2 regions of the Williamsia sp. Y853 genome follow, and region 1 is predicted to be linked to the other one. Evidence: predicted binding sites of a transcription regulator. Region 1 holds the regulator's gene; the other holds the start of a gene.
What was found. Region 1 encodes LexA, which represses DNA repair genes until DNA is damaged. Its sites were predicted from a motif close to CGAACANNTGTTCG; they were not measured.

Region 1 (6,955 bases):
ACACCTGGTGGAAAACCGCACGCAAGAAGGACCCGAACCTCCTCGATCTCGATCCCGCCGACGTTGTTTCAGGCGATCCGGCCGGTTTCCCGGACACCTGGCGCCAGGCTGATGCCACGTACGATCTCCGGTACCACTTCGAGCCCGGCGCCGAGGACGACGGCGTCAGTGTGCTGATTCCGCTGCCCCTGCTGATGCGGGCGCGGCCTTCGGGCTTCGACTGGCTGGTCCCCGGTATGCGCACCGAACTGGTCACCGAATTGATCCGCACCCTGCCGAAAACCCTTCGGCGCCAGATCGGTCCGGCGCCGGATCTGGCCTCACAAATCCTTGATGCGGTCACACCGCGTGCCAAGCCCCTGACGTCCAGCGTCGCCGCCGAACTCACCCGGCTCACCGGAGTGAGAATCGCAGCCGCCGATCTGAGGCCGACCGCACTGCCCGACCACCTGCGGATGACGTTCGTGGCGCTCAGCCCGGACGGCCAGGAGTTGGGCCACTCCAAATCGTTGACAGAGCTCCAAGAACGACTCGGCGGCAAGGCCCGCGCGGCTCTGGAGAAAGAGGCCGCGACCGAGTCGACGCCGGTGGCAACCACCTGGACAGACAAGACGTTCGGAACAATCGCGCGCTCGGTCCGCAACACTGTTGCCGGACAAGAGATCACGAGTTACCCGGCCTTGGTGCCCCGCAGAGGTGGCTTCACCGTCGCACCGATGTCGACCGAGTCCGAGCAGCGCAGCGCGATGTACAACGCCCTGATCGGACTGCTGATCAACGATGTACCTGGCCTACGGCACAACGCGACTTCTGTTCTCGGAACCGCGGAGCGGCTGGCGCTGAGCCAAAGCCCTTACCCAACCGGAGAGGCGCTGCTTGCCGATTGCGTACGAGCGGCCGTGATCGACCTGGTCCCCCCGCAGCCGGAGGTCTGGACCGCTGCCGATTACACCGCCCTGAAAAGCCATGTCGCCGGGCAGGTCACGAGCCGGGCCACGACCAAACTGCGCCAAGCCGCGGCGATCCTGACCCGGGTGGCTCCGCTGCGCACCGCCATCGCGGCCACCACGGTGGCCGACGCTGCCGACGACGTGCGGGATCAACTCGGCGATCTTGTTTTCGACGGATTCATCTCGGCCACCGGCGCCGAACACCTCCCCGAGATCCCGCGGTATCTGGATGCCGCCCTGGCCCGGCTGGAACAGCTGCCTGCCTCCGCCGCACGGGACGCCGCGTCGATGGCAGCCATCGATCGCGTAGTGGCCGCATGGACAGACCATCTGCGGATGATCCCGCCGCAGCGGCGCGATGCGGTCAGCGAGGCTGCAGGCTGGATTGTCGAGGAATTGCGCGTCGGACTGTTTGCTCAACAGCTGCGAACTGCGTACCCGATTTCAGAAAAGCGTGCCATCAAGGCAATCCGAGACTTACGGTAGCGGCGCTAGGACTTGCGGTAGTGACGCTAGGACTTGCTTGATCGGAGGTCGTCGATTTCTTTCTGGAAATCGTCCACCGAGTCGAATGACCGGTAGACAGAGGCGAACCGCAGGTATGCGACCTCGTCGAGATCGCGAAGCGGGCCGAGGATGGCCAGGCCGACCTCATTGGCCGGTACCTCCGCCGAACCTGATGCCCGCACTGCTTCTTCCACCTGCTGCGCAAGATGCTGCAATTTGTCGTCGTCGACCGAACGGCCCTGGCAGGCCCGGCGGACGCCGCGCATGACCTTCTCGCGACTGAACGGTTCCGTGACGCCGGTCCGTTTGACCACCGAGAGCACCGCGGTCTCCACCGTGGTGAAACGGCGTGCACACTGCGAACAGGCGCGGCGGCGACGGATGGCCTGCCCCTCGTCCGCCACTCGCGAATCGACTACGCGGGTGTCCTCGTTCTTGCAAAACGGGCAATGCATGCACGAATCCTCGACGGTCGACGGCCTGGGCGGAGTGACCAGACACTGTGACTCCGAGGATACCGTCCGGGATTGCAGCCCCTCCACGTCTACCTCGCGTAGACGGGCGTGACCAATGCCTGGCCCACCGACAGTGCCGAGTTGTTCATGGCGTTGAGCTCCATGATCTTCGCCACCACGGCTTCGGTCGGCATCTCGGGTGCGATGCGGGAGGCGATGGCGCCCAACGACTCCCCCGATTGGACCCGGACGACCTCGGTGCCGACGCGGGCCGGATCCGCGGACTGCTGCATGACCCCGCCGAAGAAGGTCATGAAGGCGACCACGAGCATCAGACCGACACCGGCGACCGCTGCGCCCGCCCAGGCGCGCCTGCGGGCGAAGACCATCTCGCGAGCGGTCGGTATCCGCCGCTCGGAGTTACGCGAATCGGCACACGAGACGGCCACCCGGCGCTGCGCAGGCAGACGGCGACCGGCCGGGCGTGATGTGTCCTCGGGCCGTACCGGGCGCGTGGTGCGCGTGCGGGTACCGCTCTCGGGGTGGTGAACAGGCCGAGCTGTGGCCGGCCGGATAATGGTGGTGGCTGCAGTCATGGGGTTCAGTCCTCGGTCATCGGTTCGATCCCTATTCGATCACTCGTTCGATTGAAAGAGTGTTCGATTAGTACCACGGGCCTCCGACAAAGCGCCACGCCTGATCGAACAAATGTTTGAGACTTGTGACCATTTGCACTATCTTTGTCGACATGGACCCCGCCCGACACCGCATGAACTGGAGGACCTGATGGCCGATAGAACCCAGCCCCCGACACCGGCGGACGGGACCGCGACCACTGTTGTCGCCACCGAACCACTCGCCGAGGGCTCACTGACCCCCCGCCAAAAAGCGGTTCTCGAGGTCATCCGTACCTCGGTCCGCGAGCGCGGCTACCCACCGAGCATCCGGGAGATCGGTGACGCTGTCGGCCTGACCTCGACATCGTCCGTCGCCCATCAGCTCCGCACGCTGGAACGCAAGGGTTTCCTGCAGCGCGAGAACAACCGGCCTCGCGCGGTGAACATCCAGGACACCGATCTGAATCCGGCCACAGCCGCCGGACAGGTTCAGGCACCGGACGAATCCCTGCCGACGCCGACGTTCGTCCCGGTCCTCGGCCGGATCGCGGCCGGCGGTCCGATCCTCGCCGAACAAGCTGTCGAAGACGTTTTCCCACTCCCCAAAGAGCTGGTGGGCGAAGGTTCGCTGTTCATGCTCAAGGTCGTCGGTGAATCGATGATCGACGCCGCGATCTGCGACGGCGACTGGGTGGTCGTACGCCAGCAGAATGTTGCCGACAACGGCGACATCGTGGCGGCGATGATCGACGGCGATGCCACGATCAAGACGTTCAAGCGCACCAAGGACGCCGTGTGGCTGATGCCGCACAACCCGGTGTTCGATCCCATCCCGGGTAACGATGCCGTCATCCTGGGCAAGGTCGTCACTGTGATGCGTCGGCTCTGACCTCCGAGTCGTAGGCAGATCACTCTCATACAGATCAAAGGCGGGGTGTACCGGGATATCCCGGTACACCCCGCCTTTCGAGTTCAGGGGACCACTGGGTGATCAGACCCCGAGACTACGTCCGATCACTTCCTTCATGATCTCGGTCGTCCCGCCGTAGATGGTCTGCACACGAGAGTCGAGGAATGCCTTGGCGACCGAGTATTCACGCATGTAGCCGTATCCACCGTGCAGCTGCAGACACCGGTCGACCAGGTGCACCTGATTCTCGGTGGCGTAGTACTTGGCCATCGCGGCATCCGGGACGGTCAGCTTCTTCTCGTTCAGCAGACCGATGCAGTGGTCGACGAAGACGCGGGTCGTCGTGGTCGACGTCGCCAGTTCGGCCAGCAGGAACCGGGTGTTCTGAAAGTTCCCGATCGAGCGACCAAAGGCCTTGCGGTCCTTGGTGTACTGAACGGTGGTCTCCAGCACCTGCTCCATCGCCGCCGCGGCGACAACAGCGATCGACAGGCGTTCGCGAGGCAGGTTCTGCATGAGGTAGATGAAGCCGAGGCCTTCTTCACCGAGCAGGTTCTCGGCGGGCACACGGACGTTGTCGAAACTCAGTTCGGCGGTGTCCTGCGCCTTCATGCCGACCTTGTCGAGGTTGCGGCCGCGTTCGAAGCCCTCCATGCCACGCTCGATGACCAGCAGGCTGAAACCTTTCGCGCCGGCCTCGGGGTCGGTGCGCGCGACCACGATCACCAGGTCGGCGTTGATGCCGTTGGTGATGAAGGTCTTCGATCCGTTGAGCACCCAGTGGTCGCCGTCTTTCTTGGCGTTGGTCTTGATGCCCTGCAGGTCCGAACCGGTTCCGGGCTCGGTCATGGCGATGGCGGTGATGAGCTCGCCGGAGGTGAATCCCGGAAGCCAGCGCGCCTTCTGCTCCTCGGTGGTCAGTTCCAGCAGGTACGGCGCGATGACGTCGTTGTGCAGGGTGAAGCCCAAACCGCTGTACCCACCCCTGGCGGACTCTTCGGAGACGATGGCCTGGTAGCGGAAGTCGTCGACTCCGCCGCCGCCGAACTCTTCGGGAGCGTCCACGGCCAGGAAGCCGTTCTTACCCGCTTCGATCCACACATCACGATCGACGATGTTCTGCTCTTCCCAGCGGGCGTGATACGGCGCCACATGCTGTTCGAGGAAGCTTCTGTACGAATCGCGGTACAGAAGATGTTCAGGCTCGAAAATCGTACGTTCCATCAAGGTCTCCATAACGAGGTGTCAAAACGCGGACGTGCCAGTAACTGTAACGGGATTCTACATTTTGCCCAAGGGCCTGGAGGCCTGGATTTTTAGAACAGATCAGATGCGGCGAACTCGGCCAGCTGGCTGGCCAGCGCAGAAGGCACACTGGCGACGATCTCCGTGCCATCGGCTCCGTGCTCCTCCCGCGACACATCGCCTTCGGCGTGGATGCGTGAGACCAGGTCACCCCGGGAGTACGGCACCCGGACGGTGACATGGACGTCATGCCGCGACACCAACTCGCGGACCCGCTCGAGCAGTTCCGGGATACCTTCGCCCGTGGCCGCCGAGATGAAGACCGCGTCGGGGAACAGACTGCGAAGCTGTGTCAGGACCGTCGGATCGGCGACGTCGATCTTGTTCACCACGAGAAGCTCCGGTGGTGCGGTTGCCTTCTCGTCCTGGATCACCTGATCGACGACCTTGCGCACCGCGCTGATCTGCTCGGTGGGAATCGGGTCCGAACCATCGACGATGTGCAACAGCAGATCTGCGTCGATGACCTCTTCCAGGGTCGAACGGAACGCCTCGACCAGCTGGGTGGGCAGGTGCCGGACAAATCCGACGGTGTCGGTGACCACGATTTCTCGACCGTCGTCGAGGGACATCTTCCGGGTTGTCGGATCGAGGGTGGCGAACAGCGCATTCTGCACCAGCACACCTGATCCGGTCATCGCGTTGATCAGACTGGACTTGCCCGCGTTGGTGTAACCGACGATCGTGACCGATGCGACAGCGGACTCTTTCCGCTTGGTGCGCTTGGTGTTTCGCGACGTCTTCATCTCACGGATCTCGCGGCGCAACTTCGCCATCCGCTCGCGGATACGGCGGCGGTCCGTCTCGATCTTCGTCTCACCGGGACCACGCAGACCCACGCCACCGTTGCTGCCCGCCCGGCCACCGGCCTGACGGGACATCGATTCACCCCAACCGCGAAGACGCGGCAGCATGTATTCCATCTGGGCCAACGCGACCTGAGCCTTGCCCTCGCGCGACGTGGCGTGCTGGGCGAAGATGTCGAGGATAAGGGCGGTGCGGTCGATGACCTTGACCTTCACCACCTTCTCCAGCGCGGTGAGCTGTGCGGGCGTCAGTTCACCATCGCAGATGACGGTGTCGGCACCGGTGGCCTCGACGATGTCGCGAAGTTCATGGGATTTGCCCGATCCGATGTAGGTGGCCGGATCCGGCTTGTCCCGACGTTGGATGAGACCTTCGAGCACCTCGGACCCGGCGGTCTCGGCCAGGGCCTTGAGTTCGGCAAGACTCGATTCCGCCTGGGCGGTGGTGCTTCCCTGCAGCCAGACACCGACCAGAACGACCCGTTCGAGGCGAAGCTGCCGGTATTCGACCTCGGTGACGTCGGTGAGTTCGGTGGACAGACCTGCAACCCGTCGCAACGACGCACGATCGTCGAGTTGCATGTCGCCGATCGTCGGACCCTTGTGGAAGTTCGGCAGGTGAACCTCCGGGGCGCGTGGCGCTCGGGCTTTCGACTCCGGAAAGTCTGAGTCGGGGCCGTCTGCGTCGGGGCCGTCCGAGTAGGGGGTATTCGGATCGGCTTCGTTCGCGTCGGCTTCGTTCGCGTCGGCTTTGTTCGAGTCGGGTTCGTGTTCAGTCATGAGATGAACATCGTGACATTCGGACAGGTCTGCTGCATAACGGATTTAACGCCACCCTGCGTTGAGCATTCCGGCACCGACCAAGACCGAGGGTCCACGGAGCTCGTTGTCGTTCTCACCGACAGTGACGGTCACCGCACCACCGGGAACGTTCACGACCACCGCACCGGTGCTCCGCCCGACCGACCGCAAAGCCGCATTTGCCGCCGCGACGGTGCCGGTGCCGCAGCTGCGGGTCTCTCCCACACCGCGCTCGTGCACCCGCATCGACACCTCACCGACCACCGCGTCGTCGGCCGACTCGGCCAGCGGTGTCATCAGCTCGATGTTGACGCCTTCGGGAAAGTCGTTGTGGTCGAAGGCAATCGGCGCGGTGAGGTCGATGTTCCTCAAACGCTCGAGAGTGAGGCCCTCGACAACGCAGGCCAGATGAGGATTGCCGACGTTGACCGACAAACCCGAATACGTCTGGTCTCCGATGGTGGCCTTGCTTTCGACGCCGGCGCGGGCCCGGCCCATCAGGACACTGACGTCGGCCGAGGATTCGGTCAGATGGTGGACGGTCACTTCGCGCCCACCTGCGCGCGAGCCGACCGTGAAGGTCCGCCCGGTCACCAGATCGTGT
Region 2 (6,955 bases), on a different contig from region 1:
GAACGACAGTTCTGAGGTGTCGGCACCGTGCTGGCCGACCTTGTCCAGGACGCGTCCGACGACGAAGCCGTCGCAGTCGCGGGTGTCGACGAGGACCAGAGACACGCCCTTGGCGCCGGCCTTGGGGTCTGTCTTGACCGCGAGGACGATCACGTCGGCCGTGGAACCGTTGGTGATGAAGGTCTTCGATCCGTTGATCACGTAGCTGTCGCCGTCGCGGATGGCGGTGGTGGTGATCGCCTTGAGATCGGAGCCGGTGCCCGGCTCGGTCATCCCGAGTGCGCCGAGCAGCTCGCCGCGTGCCATCTCGGGCAGCCACGCGCGCTTCTGTTCTTCGCTGCCGTACTCGTTGATGTAGTGGGCGACGATCCCGCTGTGGATGCTCAACCCCATCGCGAAGTCGCCGGCGTAACCCTGGGCCTCGAGGACCGCGAAGTCGTGCGCGAACGTGCCGCCACCGCCGCCGTACTCCTCCGGGATCGAGCACAGCAGCAGGCCGAGTTCGCCGGCCTTGCGCCACACATCGCGATCGACGCGGCGCTGGTTGTCCCAACGTTCCGCGTGGGCCATGACCTCACGCTCGAAGAATCCGCGAGCGAGATCGGAGACGGCCTGGACCTCGTCGTCATACCAGGACGGTGTGTGGTTGATCATCGTTGTTCTTTCTGCGGTGAAATATGCGGGGTATGGCGGCCCCGCGGTCGGCAGCGACGACACTACCCGCCGCGCGCGATGACCCCCGGTTGCGTTCAGTGAGGTCGCCGACCGGCCGTGCACGCGAAGCTTGGTATTAGCCTGGCGGTCAGGGGAGGGGGTTCGAACACATATCAATTGATGGGAGGCCTCATGAGTACCGAGTCAGTCCCAGCCACCGTCGACGTTGCCTGGCTGCGCGCCCATCTCGGCGATCCAGATCTTGTCGTGGTCGATTCCACTACGCATCTGCCGATCCCGAAAGATGGCCCCTACGTACCGGAGTCGGGTCAGCAGACCTACCACGCCGAGCACATCCCAGGAGCGCTGTTCGCTGATCTGCTCACCACGTTTGCCGACACCGCCAGTGACCAGGCGTGGACCGTGCCGAGTTCGGAACAGTTCGCCAAGGTCGCCGGAGCGCTGGGCATCGGTACCGGCGCGACGGTCGTCGTCTACGACCAGTCGCAGGGCTTCTGGGCAACCCGGTTGTGGTGGCATCTGCGCCTCGAGGGCTTTGACAATGTCACCGTGTTGGACGGTGGCCTGTCGGCTTGGAAGGCAGCCGGATACGACACCACCGACGCCTTGTCGGTCCCGACACCGCGCAGCTTTGTCCCGAATCGACGCCCTGAACTGCTTCGTTCCACCGATGACGTGTTCGCGGCGATCGACGACGAGTCGACCATCATCGTCAACGTCCTCGACGAGGCCACCTACCGCGGTGAGACCACGAATTACGCCCGCAACGGGCACATCCCGGGCAGTATCAACCTGCCTGTTTTCAACGTCCTGGACCTGGAGAACGGTGGCTTCAAGCCGGTCGAAGAGTTGAAGGCAATCCTTGACGAAGCGGGTGTGCTCGACGCCGACAAGAAGGTGATCACCTACTGCGGTGGCGGGATCGCGGCCACCGGTGTGGCCCATGCGCTGGCGCAGGCCGGCCGCTCCGACGTCGCAATCTATGACGGATCGATGACCGCGTGGGCCGCCAACCCGGACCTGCCGCTGGTCAAGGGCTCGTCACTGCGCTGATCGAGACGCCTGGGGTCACGGCAACGGGTAAGTCAGCGAACGACCAAGACAGAGCATTCGGCGTGGTGGATGAGGCTCTGGCTGACCGAACCGAGGACAGCGCCGGCCATTTTGCCGTGACCCCGGCTTCCGACCACCACCAACTGGGCCTCCTGCGACATCTTCTTGAGGCCCTTGGCCGGGCCGCTGTCGGTGTAGACCTTGTGGATGTGCGCGCCGGGGAACTCCTTGCGCAGGGGTGCCAGGAGTTCGTCCATCTTCTCTTCCTGATTGGACTTCAACAGGTTCATCAGGTTCCAGTCGACCGGACCCTCGCCGTATCCGAGTCCGATCGCGGGACCGGTTTCCCACATGTGGGCCACCGTCACCGGTGCGCCAAGGGTGTCGGCGACATAGAACGCCGCACGCATGGCACGGAGGGAATTCTCGGATTCGTCGACGCCGACCACCACCGGCAACGGTTTGCCGGTGCGGGTGGCCTCGGATTCGCGCCAGACCAGTACGGGGCACTTCGCCTGATTGACGATCCGGATGACGTGGCCGCCGAGCACCAGATCGCTCGCGGCGTTGTGCCAGTGCGCGCCGACAACGATCAAGCGCGCGGTCTCCGAGCTCTCGGCAAAGACGGTGGGCACGGATTCATTGACGATCCGGCGGCCGATCGTCAATTCGGGGTGGCGTTCGCGGACGACGCTCTCGGCATCGTCGAGCTTCTTGTTGCCGTCGGCGGCGAGTTCTTCGGCCAGCGACTCCGGGCTGAACACCATCGCGTTCGCGAAGTACCACTCGAGCCGGGGGATGGCGTGCAGCAACTGCAGTGGAGATCCGCTACGGGCGGCAAAATCCGCTGCCCACCGTGCGGCACCCAGGGAGCCCTCTGAACCGTCGATCCCGACAACTACCGGTGCGCTGCTTGCCTCGGCGTTCATCCCACGTCCTCGTCTCTCGCATCACCTGCCGGACTGGTCCGATCGAATGTCCGGCGCAGTTCGAACTCTATGCCCGGGTGTGTGTGGTTACAACGAACCAGAGGTCGCCGCGGATGTCGAGGCCGTCATCATCCAGGGAGCGCGGCACCCTGGCTCACCGACGATGTCGCACCTAAGGTGAACGCAGTGAACAAACAGGGAGAACTAGGGGCCTACCTGCAGGCCCGGCGGGCCGCGGTGACGCCCGCAGACGTCGGGATGCCGGGTTCGACCGGTCACCGGCGGGTGGCCGGGCTCCGTCGCGAGGAGATCGCCACGCTCGCCGGGGTGAGTGTGGACTATTACGCGCGTCTGGAACAGGGGCGCGAAAGACATCCGTCGGCGGCCGTGCTGAATGCGTTGGCCAGAGCGCTCCGGCTCGACAGCGGTGGGAGAGAACACCTTTTCCAGCTTGCCGATGTCGCCTTTCGTCCGAGCCCGGTGTCCAGGCGCGCACGTCCGTCACCAAAGCTGCAGATCATGCTCGATGCCTGGACCGATACGCCGGCGATGATCATCAACGACAGACTCGACGTCCTGGCTTCCAATGCCCTTGCCGACGAGCTCTATTCGCCGTTCGAGAGTTTTGACAATGTGGCGTTGATGGTGTTCCTCGATCCGGCGGCACCGACGTTCTTTGCCCGGTGGCATCTTTCGGCCGAGACCTGTGCGGCCAACTTGCGAACGGTGATCGGCCGGGACGGCTCTGACGCCGAGCTTCGGGAGCTGCTGGAGCAACTGCTCGCCAACACCGAGTTCCGCCGGTATTGGAAGCGACATGAGGTCCGAGGAAAGACGTCGGAGTCCAAACACTTCGTACACCCCGATGCCGGCGAATTCACCTTGGACGTCCAGGTGTTCGACATCCGGGAAGCGCCTGGGCAGCAACTGATCGTGTATACCGCGGAACCCGGTACCCCGGCCCGCGACGCTCTTCGCCTTCTCGGTGCCCTGGTCGCGACCCGTTCGCAGGCAGCCGAACCCGGATCCCGTCGCAGCTGACCGAGTCCGACGGCTGTCTGAGGCTGGGTGTGCCACTCCTCGGGTCGATAAGTCCTGGTACGCAAATGATTCCGCGACCATCATGGTAATCGGAATCAAAATCCGTACGAGACAAGGACATAACCGATGGACAAGATCGTTCTCATCACCGGCGCTTCCAGCGGAATCGGCGAGGCAACCGCACTGCACCTGGCCGAACAGGGCTGCACCGTTGTGCTGGGTGCCCGACGGATCGACCGCCTGCACGCACTCGTCGAGCGGATCGAGGCATCCGGCGGCCGAGCCGCCGCGCACACCCTGGATGTGACCGACCGCGGTGACGTTCAGGCTTTCGTGGAGGCAGCCCGCACCGAGCACGGTCGGGTGGACGTGCTGGTCAACAATGCCGGAGTGATGCCGCTGTCTCCCTTGAGCTCCGGCAAGGTCGACGAGTGGGAACGCATGATCGATGTGAACGTGCGCGGGCTGCTGTATGGCATCAACGCGGTCCTACCGGTGTTCACCGAGCAACACGGCGGGCATGTGGTCACTATCGCTTCCGTTGGGGCTCATCAGGTGTCGCCCACCGCGGCGGTCTATTGCGGGACCAAGTATGCCGCCTGGGCCATCACCGAAGGCCTTCGGCAGGAGAGCGAGCCGTGGCTTCGGGTATCCACGATCACCCCGGGCGTGGTCGAATCCGAGCTGGCCTCGACAATCACCGACAAGAGCGCACAAGAGGCGATGGCGGTGTACCGAGCCAACACGATTGCGCCTTCAGCGATTGCCCGCGCGATCGGGTTTGTCATCAACCAACCCGATGATGTCGATGTCAACGAAATTGTGGTGCGTCCGGCCGCGCAGCGGTAGGGCGAATCCCGGTCTGGTTGGTAACCCGCACGAGGTGCGCAACACGTTGTCTCGCAGAGGGTTTGTCTTGCAGGGGCACCAGCTCCATTGCTCGAACAAACATTCGACACATCGGGTATTCCGGGGTATTCTGGTTGAAAGCTTTCGATCAGATGTGCTGGGGGGCATGATGACTGACGATCCGTCTGATGAGGTTCCGGTTGATTCGTCTTCGGTTCCGGTGTTGGTGCGTAAGTACCTCGAGTTGGAGTTGCTGCTTGCCGATATCAATGATTGTTCGTCGTCGGATATGTCGGATGCCGAAGTCAATGAGATTGTGCGGGTGCATGAACGGATCGTCCGCAAGCTCGAGTTCACCGGGTTGCGTCACCTGCTGCGGGTCTCGAACCGGTCATCGTTCACCGATGCCGGCTATTCGTCACTGTTCGGGTTCACCCGCAGCGAGTTGCGGTTGACCAAAGGCCAAACCACCTCCAGGATCCGCGGCCTGGAAGCAGTCGGCCGATTCCACACGATGCAGGGCGACGAGCTGGCACCGAAATGCCCTGCCGCCGAACAGGCCTGGTCCCAAGGACTGATCGGCGCAGCACATATGGATGTGATGCTAGATGTGCGTAAACACATCCCGTCAGCGTCGGATTCGGCAGTGTATGACGTGGTCGATCATTGGATGACCGAAGAAGCCGTCGGCCAGGACCCCACCCAACTGGCGGCGTCGGGCCGGCAAGTGCTGGCCCGGGTCGATCCCGATGGCCGGTTGACTGACGATTCGGATCGGGCCCGTAAACGTTCGGTGAGTTTGGGTAATCAGGGTGTGGACTTGATGGCCAAAATCTCGGGCACGCTGGATCCGGAAACGTTGGCGTTGTTCACGACGGTGATGGATGTCTGGGCCGCACCTGGCATGAATAATCCGGCCGACCCGAACTCGCCGTCCGGGGCCAGCGATGATCCGAAGCAGGATCCGGAGTTGATGAAGGCTGCCGCCGAGCGTGATACCCGCTCGATGGGCCAGCAGCGCCACGATGCCTTGAAGGCGATCTTGAAAACGATTCTGGAGTGCAACCTGCTCGGCACATCGCATCGGGGGTTGCCGGCGCAGCTGATCATCACGATGACCAAACAACAGCTCGACGACTGTGCCGGCATCGCAAAAACCGCCTCCGGCGTGGACATTCCGGTCAAAGAAGCCCTGCACCTGGCAGCGCGCTCGGACAAATACTTGGCGGTGTTCGCTAGCCACAGCGCCGAGGTGCTGTATTTCGCCCGCGCCAAACGCACCGCGCAGAAGGGTCAGCGGTTGGCGTTGTTTGCCCGCGACCGCGGCTGTTCACACCCGGGTTGCACCAATCCGGCGACCTGGGTCGAGGCCCATCACCTGATTGCCTGGATCAATGGTGGGCTGACCGACATCGATCTGATGGGATCAGCGTGCCCGCCACACCACAAGTTGGTGGGCGACGGCCCTGGTCAGTGGCAGACGGTGATGATCACCGAGGGTCCTGACAAGGGCAGGGTCGGTTGGATACCACCAGCGTCGGTGGATCCAGAACGCAAACCGCGGGTCAACCGTGCCCAGCACGTCAACGAAACCTTCGCAGCGGCCTGGGAAAAGACTCTCGCCGACCGCCGGGCGGTGTTGGCTGAAAAGCTGACGGAACTGACCGTACGCGAATCTAAGGTCCCACCGGAACCGGAACCGGAACCGGACATCGACAATCCCGATCAAATCGAATGACCGCTGGTTCGGGCAGGTTTCGGACTTCACGGCACGGGCAGCGCCCCGACCGCCAGGCCGGGGCGCTGCTGTGTCGACAATCGCTACTCGGCCATCACATCGGACTCGTCGTGGACGACTTCCTCCTTTGCTCCGGGCAGGAATGAGTATGCAAGGCAGACGATTCCGAAGAACAAGTAGCCCAGCACGACTTCAGGGGCGGCATTCCAGGCGATCTCCGGTGCGTGGATGAGACCGATGAACGCCAGCACGGCGCCGACCGCAGAAGCGATGGCGGCGTACAGGAACTTCTTGTCGATGATGAAGGTGACCATGGTGCCCAGCACCAAGCCCACCAGAACCGCACCCTCGCCGAGTACCTTGAGGCCTTCGTAGACCACACCCGCCTCGTTCAATGCGCCCAAGCCGACCTCACCGGCACTGGTACCGGCGGCAGCCAGAGCGTTGTCGATGAGCCCATGGGCCCACTGCGCGAGGTTGGGCAGGATTGCCGCGACCACCGCGATGGCGTGGATCCGTGGAACCGCCTGGAAGGCCTGCGCGCCGATCAACAAACCGATGTACAGCAGAATCGGCACGATCGCCGGAACAGGTAGCAGCGCTTCGAGTATCCCGAACAATCCCAGGAAACAGAGCAGGCCGATCGCCAAACCGCTGGCCAGTGAATAAC

Region 2: the regulator LexA is predicted to act here: its motif matches at 4,640-4,653, upstream of AC1TPF_RS04420 (HNH endonuclease signature motif containing protein).

The regions. Positions count from the first base shown of each region.
Region 1 covers NZ_JBXCJC010000003.1:243,806-250,760, reverse strand. The annotation lists gene hrpA (ATP-dependent RNA helicase HrpA) at 1-1,436, shown strand, start outside; gene nrdR (transcriptional regulator NrdR) at 1,463-1,912, opposite strand; gene AC1TPF_RS17315 (LysM peptidoglycan-binding domain-containing protein) at 2,002-2,508, opposite strand; gene lexA (transcriptional repressor LexA) at 2,699-3,418, shown strand; gene AC1TPF_RS17305 (acyl-CoA dehydrogenase family protein) at 3,521-4,663, opposite strand; gene hflX (GTPase HflX) at 4,756-6,132, opposite strand; gene dapF (diaminopimelate epimerase) at 6,376-6,955, opposite strand, start outside.
Region 2 covers NZ_JBXCJC010000001.1:893,738-900,692, forward strand. The annotation lists gene AC1TPF_RS04395 (acyl-CoA dehydrogenase family protein) at 1-654, opposite strand, end outside; gene AC1TPF_RS04400 (sulfurtransferase) at 847-1,728, shown strand; gene AC1TPF_RS04405 (universal stress protein) at 1,761-2,657, opposite strand; gene AC1TPF_RS04410 (helix-turn-helix transcriptional regulator) at 2,844-3,698, shown strand; gene AC1TPF_RS04415 (SDR family oxidoreductase) at 3,825-4,547, shown strand; gene AC1TPF_RS04420 (HNH endonuclease signature motif containing protein) at 4,714-6,285, shown strand; gene AC1TPF_RS04425 (SulP family inorganic anion transporter) at 6,369-6,955, opposite strand, start outside.